Regions from separate parts of the Desulfosporosinus sp. BICA1-9 genome, predicted to be linked through region 1. Evidence: riboswitches for the same ligand, from Rfam matches in the RefSeq annotation. Region 1 holds a riboswitch; each other region holds the start of a gene.

Region 1 (3,130 bases):
AAGCTTGTTATAGAATTCGTAAGGCTGTTGAGGAGTACAATAGCGAGAATTTAGAGTTTCCACTTAGCTTATCTATAGGATCTGCTGTAAGTGAGAAAACGAATGTGAATGTTGATATGGTCTTTAAAGAAGCTGATGATGGCATGTATCGGGAAAAACTACATCGAAGTAAAAGTACCCGCAGTGCCATAGTTCAGGCACTTATGAAAGCTTTAGAGGCTAGAGATTTTATCACGGAAGGGCATGCCGATCGTCTGCAAGACATAGTCCTAACCCTTGGAGAAGCAATGGGATTAGCCGAGCGTACTCTTGCAGATTTGCGATTGTTGGCCCAATTTCATGATATCGGCAAAGTGGGTATTCCAGATCGTATACTTTTTAAGCCTGGGCGTTTAACCTTTGAAGAATTTAAGGAAATGCAGCGACATAGTGAGATTGGACATCGGATTGCACAATCTGCCCCGGACCTGCTTCCCATTGCCGATCACATTTTGAGACACCATGAATGGTGGAACGGTCAGGGCTATCCTTTAGGACTTAAGGAAAACGACATTCCCTTAGAGTGCCGCATTCTGGCGATTGCGGATGCCTACGATGCCATGACAAGTAATCGTCCGTATCGAAAAGCCATGAGCCAAGAGCAAGCTTTTAATGAATTGATGGCAAACAGCGGGCTTCAATTTGACCCAAAATTAGTACCTATATTTGTTAAAGTATTTAGTTTCGATCAATCGTCGATCCGTCCGATAGGCTAAGATTGGTTTTACTGGATCAACATAACCCGAGGGAAATACTACTCAATGAGTAGTATGGGAATTAGAGGAAGCTGAAAAACTGACAAGTTAAGAGAACGGTGTAGAAATCGTGTCCGATAGGATTGACTAATCACATTTTCCATGTTATTTTTAACAAAATATATATGATGTGGGCAGGGGAGCTAGAAAGGCTGGCTGAGATTTAGACCCGATAAGGTCTAAGACCCTTTTAACCTGATCTGGATAATGCCAGCGTAGGTAAGCAGTTTTTACTCTTTTATGAAGATGAAAGAGCACAAACCCTATTCTGGGGATCTGTGCTCTTTTTAGTTTTTAAAGAGAGAATATTTAATAATGGAGGAGGTAGTCACCCGTGAAAAAAGTACTTACTATAGCTGGTTCAGATTCTAGTGGGGGAGCAGGGATTCAAGCTGATCTAAAAACGTTCTGTGCTCATGGTGTCTATGGAATGAGCGTAATAACCGCAGTCACTGCCCAAAATACCCAAGGAGTTTTTGCTGTTCAGGATATCTCAAGAGAGGTCATTGCTCAACAAATCGAAGCAGTTTTCGACGATATTGAGGTCGACGGAGTGAAAATCGGTATGGTTTCCCAAGTTCAAACTATCGAGGTGATTGCAGAAAAGTTGAAACACTATGCGCCTCAAAGGATTGTCTTAGACCCAGTCATGGTGTCTAAAAGCGGTTACCACTTGTTAAACCCGGAGGCAGAAGTAACTTTGAGTAGGGAATTATTGCCCATGGCAATGATCGTCACCCCTAATATTCCAGAGGCTGAGGTCATGACCAAAAGGTCTATTGGCACGCTAAAGCAAATGGAAGAGGCTGCTAAGGTGATTTATCAGATGGGGGCTAAGAATGTACTTTTAAAGGGGGGACACTTAGAGGATGACTCTGTAGATATCCTCTTTGACGGTCAGGAATTTAGTTATTTTAGCTCGGTTAGGATTGCTACTAAGAATACTCATGGGACAGGATGTACTCTTTCATCGGCAATCACTGCAAATCTGGCGTTGGGGTACAGCCTTAATCAAGCAGTCTCCTTAGCCAAGGAATATATCACAATTGCCATTCAACATTCTTTAGCGATCGGAAAAGGCGTAGGACCGACTCATCACTTTTACACATTATACAAAAAGGCAGGATTAATAGAGTGAGTATAGCTTCAAAAAATAATTTAAGTATGTTTAATTTTTCAACCCTTTGGTTTGGCGCAGCTATTTCAGTCGCCGAAATTTTAACCGGCGGGCTGTTGGCTCCCCTAGGATTTAAAATGGGGGTTTTGGCTATCCTGATTGGACACTTGGTTGGAACCTCACTTTTGGTGTTAGCAGGAATCATCGGAACTAATGAGCGCATTCCTGCCCTGGTATCAACTCGAATTTCCTTTGGAAAATACGGTTCCTATCTATTTTCTGTTTTAAATGTTTTACAATTATTGGGTTGGACGGCTGTGATGATAATCGTCGGGGCCAGGTCGGTTAACCAGATCAGCAAAACCTTATGGGGATTTGATCAGCTGACGGTTTGGAGTCTGATTATTGGAGTCTTTATTATGATTTGGGTATGGCTTGGAAAAGATAGCGGCTGGAAAAAGGCGAACCACATAGCTGTGGTGCTATTGTTCTTGTTAACGATTATCTTGAGCACTATCATTTTCAGCAACCATGAACTGTTTACCAAACAGGTTGTCGGAGATATGTCTTTTGGCTTTGGTATAGAATTAGCTGTAATCATGCCTTTATCCTGGTTACCATTGATCTCTGACTACACACGCTTTGCTAAGTCAAGGAGAGACGGTGCCTGGGGCAGCTGGCTTGGATACTTCTTTGGCAGCAGTTGGATGTACATTATCGGCCTGGGCGCAGCGATCATCGCCTCGGACGCTGATCCCGCCGCAATGTTATTAGCAGCTAATCTCGGTATTGTAGCCTTAGGAATTATTGTCTTGGCTACGGTAACCACTACCTTCCTGGATGCTTATTCGGCTGGGGTCACATTTCTCAACATTTTCCCTAAATTAAATGAGAAAACGGTTGCCTTGGTCATGACTGGGATTGGAACCGGACTTGCGATTATCGTTAATATTGAGCAATATGAGCATTTTCTTTATGCCATTGGATCAGTGTTTGCGCCCTTATTTGCCATTCTCTTGACGGATTATTTCCTTTTAAAGAACAAGAAAATCCAACCTGAGCTTTTGATAAACTGGGGTACGTTACTCCTCTGTGCAGTGGGTACAGCTTTATACTATAGGTTTATCAAGTTAGACTTTGTTCTGGGCTCTACAATTCCTGTGATGCTGATTATCAGCATCTTACATTCTATAACATGGAGGTTGACTGCTAAATGGAA
Region 2 (3,130 bases), on a different contig from region 1:
CGTCAGCAATTTCAAATTGGGCACTGCCTACGTTGTCTGTCTCACTATAACCACCAACGGAAGTGAGAGCGCCGGCCGAGATTCGTGTAATTCCGAGGGGAAGCAAATTTTCCCGCATTTGCGGACTTTCTCGTGTGGACAAGGTAAGCCCAGCCCGAGGTAGAAACAATCGGTAAGCCAGAATAATTTGAACTAAAGCGGCATCCGTTACGGGAGTCGCAAATGAGCTAAAACTGCCGGCATAGGGCCTAAGGCGTGGTACTGAAATAGCTACTTCGACCCCGGGGTACTTTCTTTGCAAGTAGTCGGCATGGAGTGCTGAATAAAAGGCATCCCGCCGCCAGTCCGAGATACCTAAGAGCGCTCCGATGTTTATGGAGGAGATTCCAGCAGAACAGGCTCGCTCCGGTGCCTCCAAGCGGTAGTGATAATCCCGCTTTGGTCCGGAAGGGTGTACCAGAGCATAGGTGCTTTCCTGGTAGGTTTCTTGAAAAAGAGTGACAGAATCAACCCCCGCCTCGTACAAACGTCGGTATTCCTCAGTGGATAGGGGATACACTTCAAGTCCCAGTGAGGCAAACATTGGTCGTAAAGCACGGACGCATTGCTCGATGTAAGCGGGTCCGCTTTGTGAGCGGGATTCTCCCGTCAAGAGCAGCAAATGTTGCAGCCCAGTCGATGAGATGGCTTCACCTTCCTTTATAGCCTGTTCGACGCTTAGCTTGCACCGTACAATTTCGTTTCCAGCGTGGAAACTACAATACAGGCAGCTATTGCTACAAAAATTAGCAAGATATAAGGGAGTGAACAAACCGATCGTGCGGCCGAAATGGCGGATAGTTAAAGCTTGAGCCTTTTTGGCCATTGGCTCTAGGTATGGTTGGGCAGCTGGGGAAAGCAAGATCGCCAAATCTTCTGGGAGAACAGTTTCACGGGCTAACACCCGCTCTACGTCTACTCTGCTATAACTCGTCCAGATCGATTCTGGGAGCCTTTGTTGCCATTCAGTCTTTTGCTCGTAGAACATACGTTAACCCTCCTGCAAAAAACCAGTCAAGGGGGAAGACGCCTCGGCTGTTACTCGTCGTTCTCCCGGTCCAGCTAAATAGCCCAGCCGTCCTGCGGCTACGGCCAAGCGGAAGGCTTGGGCCATGAACACCGGATCTCCTGCTGTCGCAATTGCCGTATTTACAAGTACGGCAGCCGCTCCCATTTCCATGGCCTCTGCTGCCTCGGATGGTCGTCCGATGCCAGCATCGACAACAATCGGTAGGGAAATTTCCTCGATCAAAATCCGAATAAGTTCTTTGGTTTGTAAGCCACGGTTGCTTCCAATTGGTGACCCTAAGGGCATAATTGCTGCCGCGCCGGCATCCTGCAGACGCCTGGCTGCCCCCAAATCCGGGCTCATATAAGGAAGTACCACAAATCCATCGTTCGCGAGTTGTTCTGTGGCCCGAATCGTCTCCCAATTATCCGGCAAAAGGTAGCGTTGATCCTGTACAACCTCGATTTTAACCCAGTTCCCGCAGCCGGCAGCCTGAGCCAAGCGGGCGATTCGCACGGCTTCCTCAGCAGTGCGTGCACCGGAGGTATTCGGCAATAAAATGGTGTTCTGAGGTAAGTAATTTAGAATATTCTCCTGAGGGTTTTTCCAATCTACTCGGCGTAAAGCCATTGTTACCACCTGGGAGCCGCTAGCTTCCAGTACTCGGGGCACAATTTCATGAGACGAAAATTTACCGGTTCCTACGAACAGACGACTGAGTAAATTGACTCCTCCGATGAGTAAACTGTCATCCGATGGATTTATACCCTGTATGATATCGTTCACGGTATCAGCCACCTCCCATAAAAATTAAGATTTCCAAACTATCGCCATCACTTATTGCAGTACTTTGCCAGAGCTCTTGTTTTAGAATTTTCCCATTGAGCTCCACGACCCCAGCTTTTAGGGTCACAGCTTTGTTTTCGAGCAACTGGAATACGGTACATTCTGGGGTAAGCTCCTGCGCTTCACCGTTTAGAATAATCTGCAACAGACCATCCTCCTTTCATCTGTTCTTCATACCTTTTTGCTAAGGATTCCCGTCTCACTACCAAGGAACCAGGGAGGGTATAAACTAAAAAAAAATGAGAACTGCGGTAAGCAGTTCTCATTTATACTTCTATAAGCATAACGATTAGCTTCCCTCCGCTGGTATTAACCAGATCAGGTTCAAAGGGATCGAGTTTCCTCATCTCAGCCCCGAAGGGCGCCCCTAGCAAAAAGACGTATTTAGTTGTGAGTGGGCATTATTTGCCTGCGTTAGTATTACATCTATGCCATTATATAACTAAAAGAGTTAAGGTGTAAATATTGAATAAAGTATATTGAAAAATTTGAGTTTTTCTCTCGGGGAAATTGATTAGCTATGGTGTCAGGATTTCTAACGTGACAGTAAGAGTTTGATGAGTTATCCTTACAGCCCTTGGTGGCTAAGTTAAGAATAGATCATCTCCGCTTTTTCCGCTCAAACCGGGGTGACTATCAAATCGTACTGTACCCACTGGAATTTTCTGTTCTACAGCTTCAACGATCTTTGCCGTCCCAATGTTACCAAATCCTCCGCATAATTCCAACACCTGAACTCCTTCAGTAACCAGTTGTTGTGCAAGAATAACAGCTTCCTGATAATTTTGGACTCCCCGAATGAGTAGAGTAACCTGTGGAGTTTGAATATCTGCCTGATGTAGTGAAGGGTCGGCTTGAGGTGCAAGGAAAATAAAGGCGGCTTTTAATGACAATTAAATCACATCCTCTCCATACTAATTTATTTTTGGATTCACAGAGTAGAACGGAAAAACAAGTGCATACCTGTGATGACTATAATAAACATGCAATTCATATGCCAAGAAGTTTCATCCAATCGTGAGACTCCCACTTCTTGTAAGTGGGAGTGGTACCCCGTACTCTGCTTCGGTGACGAAAGCCTCCTTTCCCAATAGGACCGCTTGGCGGCGAAGGAAGTAGACTCCATCCTACGGCGCGATAGTATTCGTTAGTGGATCTGCGCCTTCGGCATAAGTCTATCCTACGCCGATAGGTATGCTTTTCGGGTTTGCGGCTACGGCGATACTCTCCACTGGA
Region 3 (3,130 bases), on a different contig from region 1:
TCTTGGGCAACAAATAGCCCAGTGTGATTCGTATTGGGAGTCCAGTCCAGCATTAAGGTTACTGAGGTAAGTGGCTCTGTCGCGGAGGTCGCGGGTGATGTAGACTTGACCCCGCACCCTGACAGTATAAGAATAGGAATAATTAATAAAGCAAGCAGCTTTTTCATACTATTATCTCCCTCATGATTATTTTCTTTTATTAATCAACTTTGGTTTTTGCTATGGATCCACGGTAATGCGAGTCGTGCAAGGAGGGTAATGAGGGCGTAATAAAGAAAACTCAAGGCGGTAATTGTAAAAATTGCGGCAAAAACACGGTCTGTCAAAAAAGAGTGTGAAGAGCGCGTCAGATAAACTCCTAATCCCGAGCTGGAACCCAACCATTCTGCTATCACGGCCCCCATGACACTATAGGTAGCGGCGATTTTCAGGCCGGCAAAAAGGGAAGGAAGAGCGTTAGGCCAACGAACAATATAAAACATTTGCCAACGGGAAGCCCCCATACTTCTTAATAGATTTAGGAGGTCAGCATCAGTTAATTCTAGTCCTTCGATTAGACTGATAGTAACCGGGAAAAAACACACGATAATGACAATCATTATTTTAGGCAGAAGTCCATAACCCAGCCAAAGGATCAAAAGAGGTGCAACGGCTATCAGTGGAACCGTCTGTGAAATAATTAGAAACGGATATAGTAGGCGTTTTAGCCAAGGGGATAGGACCATCACGCCTGCTGTGATCAGGCTGAAGACGACGGCAAGTGCAAAGCCAACTGTTGTTTCAACTAAAGTAATCAGAGTATGCATCCAGATTAGTTGGCGAGTCTCCCATAAGGCTTTGGCTATTTGAGCGGGGGTGGGGAGAAGCCAGAGGGGAACTTGCGCAATTGTAACTACCATTTGCCATGTCCCTAGAAAAAAGAGAAAGAACAGTAGGGCGGGAATCCCTTTCCACTTCAGACAACCCATTATTATGTTCGATACTTAGCGATTTTTTCAGCAATCGTTGAGCCACTCGGGACATAATCCATTTTAATGTAGGCCATCACTCTTGAGGCTCCAGCACGAATGCAAGCTTCCTGAGCTTCTTTGATGATAGCCCAAAGCTGGTCTGGTTCGCCTTCCATTGTTGTCTCCATAGGACCAACTTCATAGGGAACCCCACTGGCGGCAATGACTTTGATCGCCTCGTCCACAACTTCGTAAATGCGGGATTCCTCCACTTTAGGGATAACCTGTAAGGCCATAATGATTTTTGCCATCGTTTTTTCCTCCTTCTTATGAACAAGTTTTTCGTGAGAGAGTCTGTTAGTGGTGCCGCATAGCGGCATGGGAGTCTGATTAGTACATAAAAAATACCGCATGTAATGCGGCGTACTTATTCTCAACCCTCCCTACGCTGGCATTACCCAGATCAGGTTAAGGGTCGGGCAGATTGCCCCTCTCAGCCATAAGTTCTAGCTCCCCTGTTACCATATTAATTTATGTCATTCTAACATAATGATTGTTGCGGCGCAATCTATAATTTCCCAATATTACTTGCGCTATTTGCCTTAGCGCCCCACTCGTTGAAGCTTGCAAATCCTGAGATTGGTTATTAAAAGTAGAGAAATTTACGTTGTACTTCAGAGAATATATATTGACAGTAACTAGAAAGAAGAGTATTCTAGAATAAATGAGATATATTCTCAGTTATTATTCGACTTAAGGTGAGAGTGATTATCATTTCCGTGAGGAGGGATGACGATGGAGCGCTTTTTGGGAGACTTAAAAACAGGTGAATGGGCACGTGTGGAGCGCATTGATGGCGGAGGAGCTTTGCGTCGCCGGATGATGGATATGGGTATTGTTCCAGGTGTCGAATTAGAAGTTGTTCGTCAAGCTCCTTTCGGTGGTCCGCTTCAAGTTCGGCTGAAAGGGTATTATTTAGCAATGCGCCGTGCAGAATGTGCTAAAATTGTTGTAAGTAAAAAAGATCCCAAATGTTATGACCCTTTATTAGCAAGTCGATAAATTCAAACGATTTATAATAAAGTTAAAACGTGATGATGCCGCTTGGACATACATATGCTCAGAGGGGGGAGGCGGCTGGACATGAAAATTGCGCTTATTGGAAATCCCAATGTAGGTAAGAGTACTGTATTTAATGCTTTAACGGGCTCGAACCAACAGGTCGGAAATTGGGCTGGTAAGACGGTTGAACGCAAGTCAGGTGTCGTCAAAAGAGCCAGCCAGGAAATAGAGCTGATTGATTTACCAGGAACCTACAGTTTGACCGCATACTCACAAGAAGAGATTATAACGCGTGAATATATTATTCGCGAAAAACCAGATGTTGTTATGGCTATGGTTGATGCTTCAAATATTGAGCGTAACCTCTATTTAGTTCTTCAAATCCTTGAACTAGTGCCTCGTGTGGTGATCGGTTTAAATATGCTGGATTTGGCTCAGTCTGCAGGAATTACGATTGAGTCTTCAAATTTGGCATTAGCCTTAAATGTTCCAGTCGTCGAAATTGTTGCAGCCAAAGGAAAAGGAATTGAGGAGTTCTTAACGGAAGCCATTCGGGTTGGAAAGCTGGAAAACGACCCTCTACCGAATGAGGTCAGTTATCCGAAAGTACTTGAACAAAAGATTCTCGCAATGGAAGCGTTATTGGTAGATACTCTATGGGTCACGAGGTACCCATTGCGCTGGTTAGCTATAAAACGTCTGGAGAGAGATCCGGAAATTGGGCAAACGTGGAAGATAAATTCTGGAAAGTTGCCAATAGGTAAGAGCAGGGATGCTTGCTGTGATCTTGGAGAGGCAGTTAATTACGAACTACAAGAATCGACTCCTCTTCCAGGGGAGTCTTTGCTGCAGGACTATGAGAGAGAGGGCTGGACTAAGGACCATTTTGAAATGGCCATTGCGGATGCTAAGTACCAATATATTTCGGCAATTTTACCGCAGTTTAGGAAGCACGAGAATCCAGCTAAACCTACCTTTACAGATAGACTAGATCGTTGGATTCTTTCTCCATTTTGGGGTTATCCGATTATGTTAGTCGTCTTAACAGTCGTTTTTTGGATGTCCTTTATTGCCAGTGCGCCTATAGGGGGAGCAGTTTCACTTGGCATGGCCTGGGT

The links. Region 1 has a riboswitch for thiamine pyrophosphate ahead of thiD (bifunctional hydroxymethylpyrimidine kinase/phosphomethylpyrimidine kinase). Riboswitches for the same ligand answer to the same signal wherever they lie in the genome.
Region 2: linked by a shared signal. The riboswitch ahead of thiS (sulfur carrier protein ThiS) and the one ahead of thiD (bifunctional hydroxymethylpyrimidine kinase/phosphomethylpyrimidine kinase) in region 1 are both predicted to bind thiamine pyrophosphate.
Region 3: linked by a shared signal. The riboswitch ahead of JL57_RS24845 (thiamine-binding protein) and the one ahead of thiD (bifunctional hydroxymethylpyrimidine kinase/phosphomethylpyrimidine kinase) in region 1 are both predicted to bind thiamine pyrophosphate.

Annotation. Positions count from the first base shown of each region.
Region 1 is NZ_JUEE01000247.1:164-3,293, forward strand. It holds partial or broken gene JL57_RS30385 (diguanylate cyclase) at 1-755, shown strand, start outside; TPP riboswitch at 921-1,034, shown strand; gene thiD (bifunctional hydroxymethylpyrimidine kinase/phosphomethylpyrimidine kinase) at 1,129-1,932, shown strand; gene cytX (putative hydroxymethylpyrimidine transporter CytX) at 1,929-3,130, shown strand, end outside; gene thiM (hydroxyethylthiazole kinase) at 3,125-3,130, shown strand, end outside.
Region 2 is NZ_JUEE01000154.1:80,618-83,747, reverse strand. It holds gene thiH (2-iminoacetate synthase ThiH) at 1-1,027, opposite strand, end outside; gene JL57_RS19615 (thiazole synthase) at 1,031-1,825, opposite strand; gene thiS (sulfur carrier protein ThiS) at 1,839-2,039, opposite strand; TPP riboswitch at 2,173-2,273, opposite strand; gene JL57_RS19605 (DUF6506 family protein) at 2,479-2,787, opposite strand.
Region 3 is NZ_JUEE01000202.1:19,208-22,337, reverse strand. It holds gene JL57_RS24855 (ABC transporter substrate-binding protein) at 1-167, opposite strand, end outside; gene JL57_RS24850 (ABC transporter permease) at 204-968, opposite strand; gene JL57_RS24845 (thiamine-binding protein) at 971-1,261, opposite strand; TPP riboswitch at 1,373-1,477, opposite strand; gene JL57_RS24840 (FeoA family protein) at 1,746-2,012, shown strand; gene feoB (ferrous iron transport protein B) at 2,094-3,130, shown strand, end outside.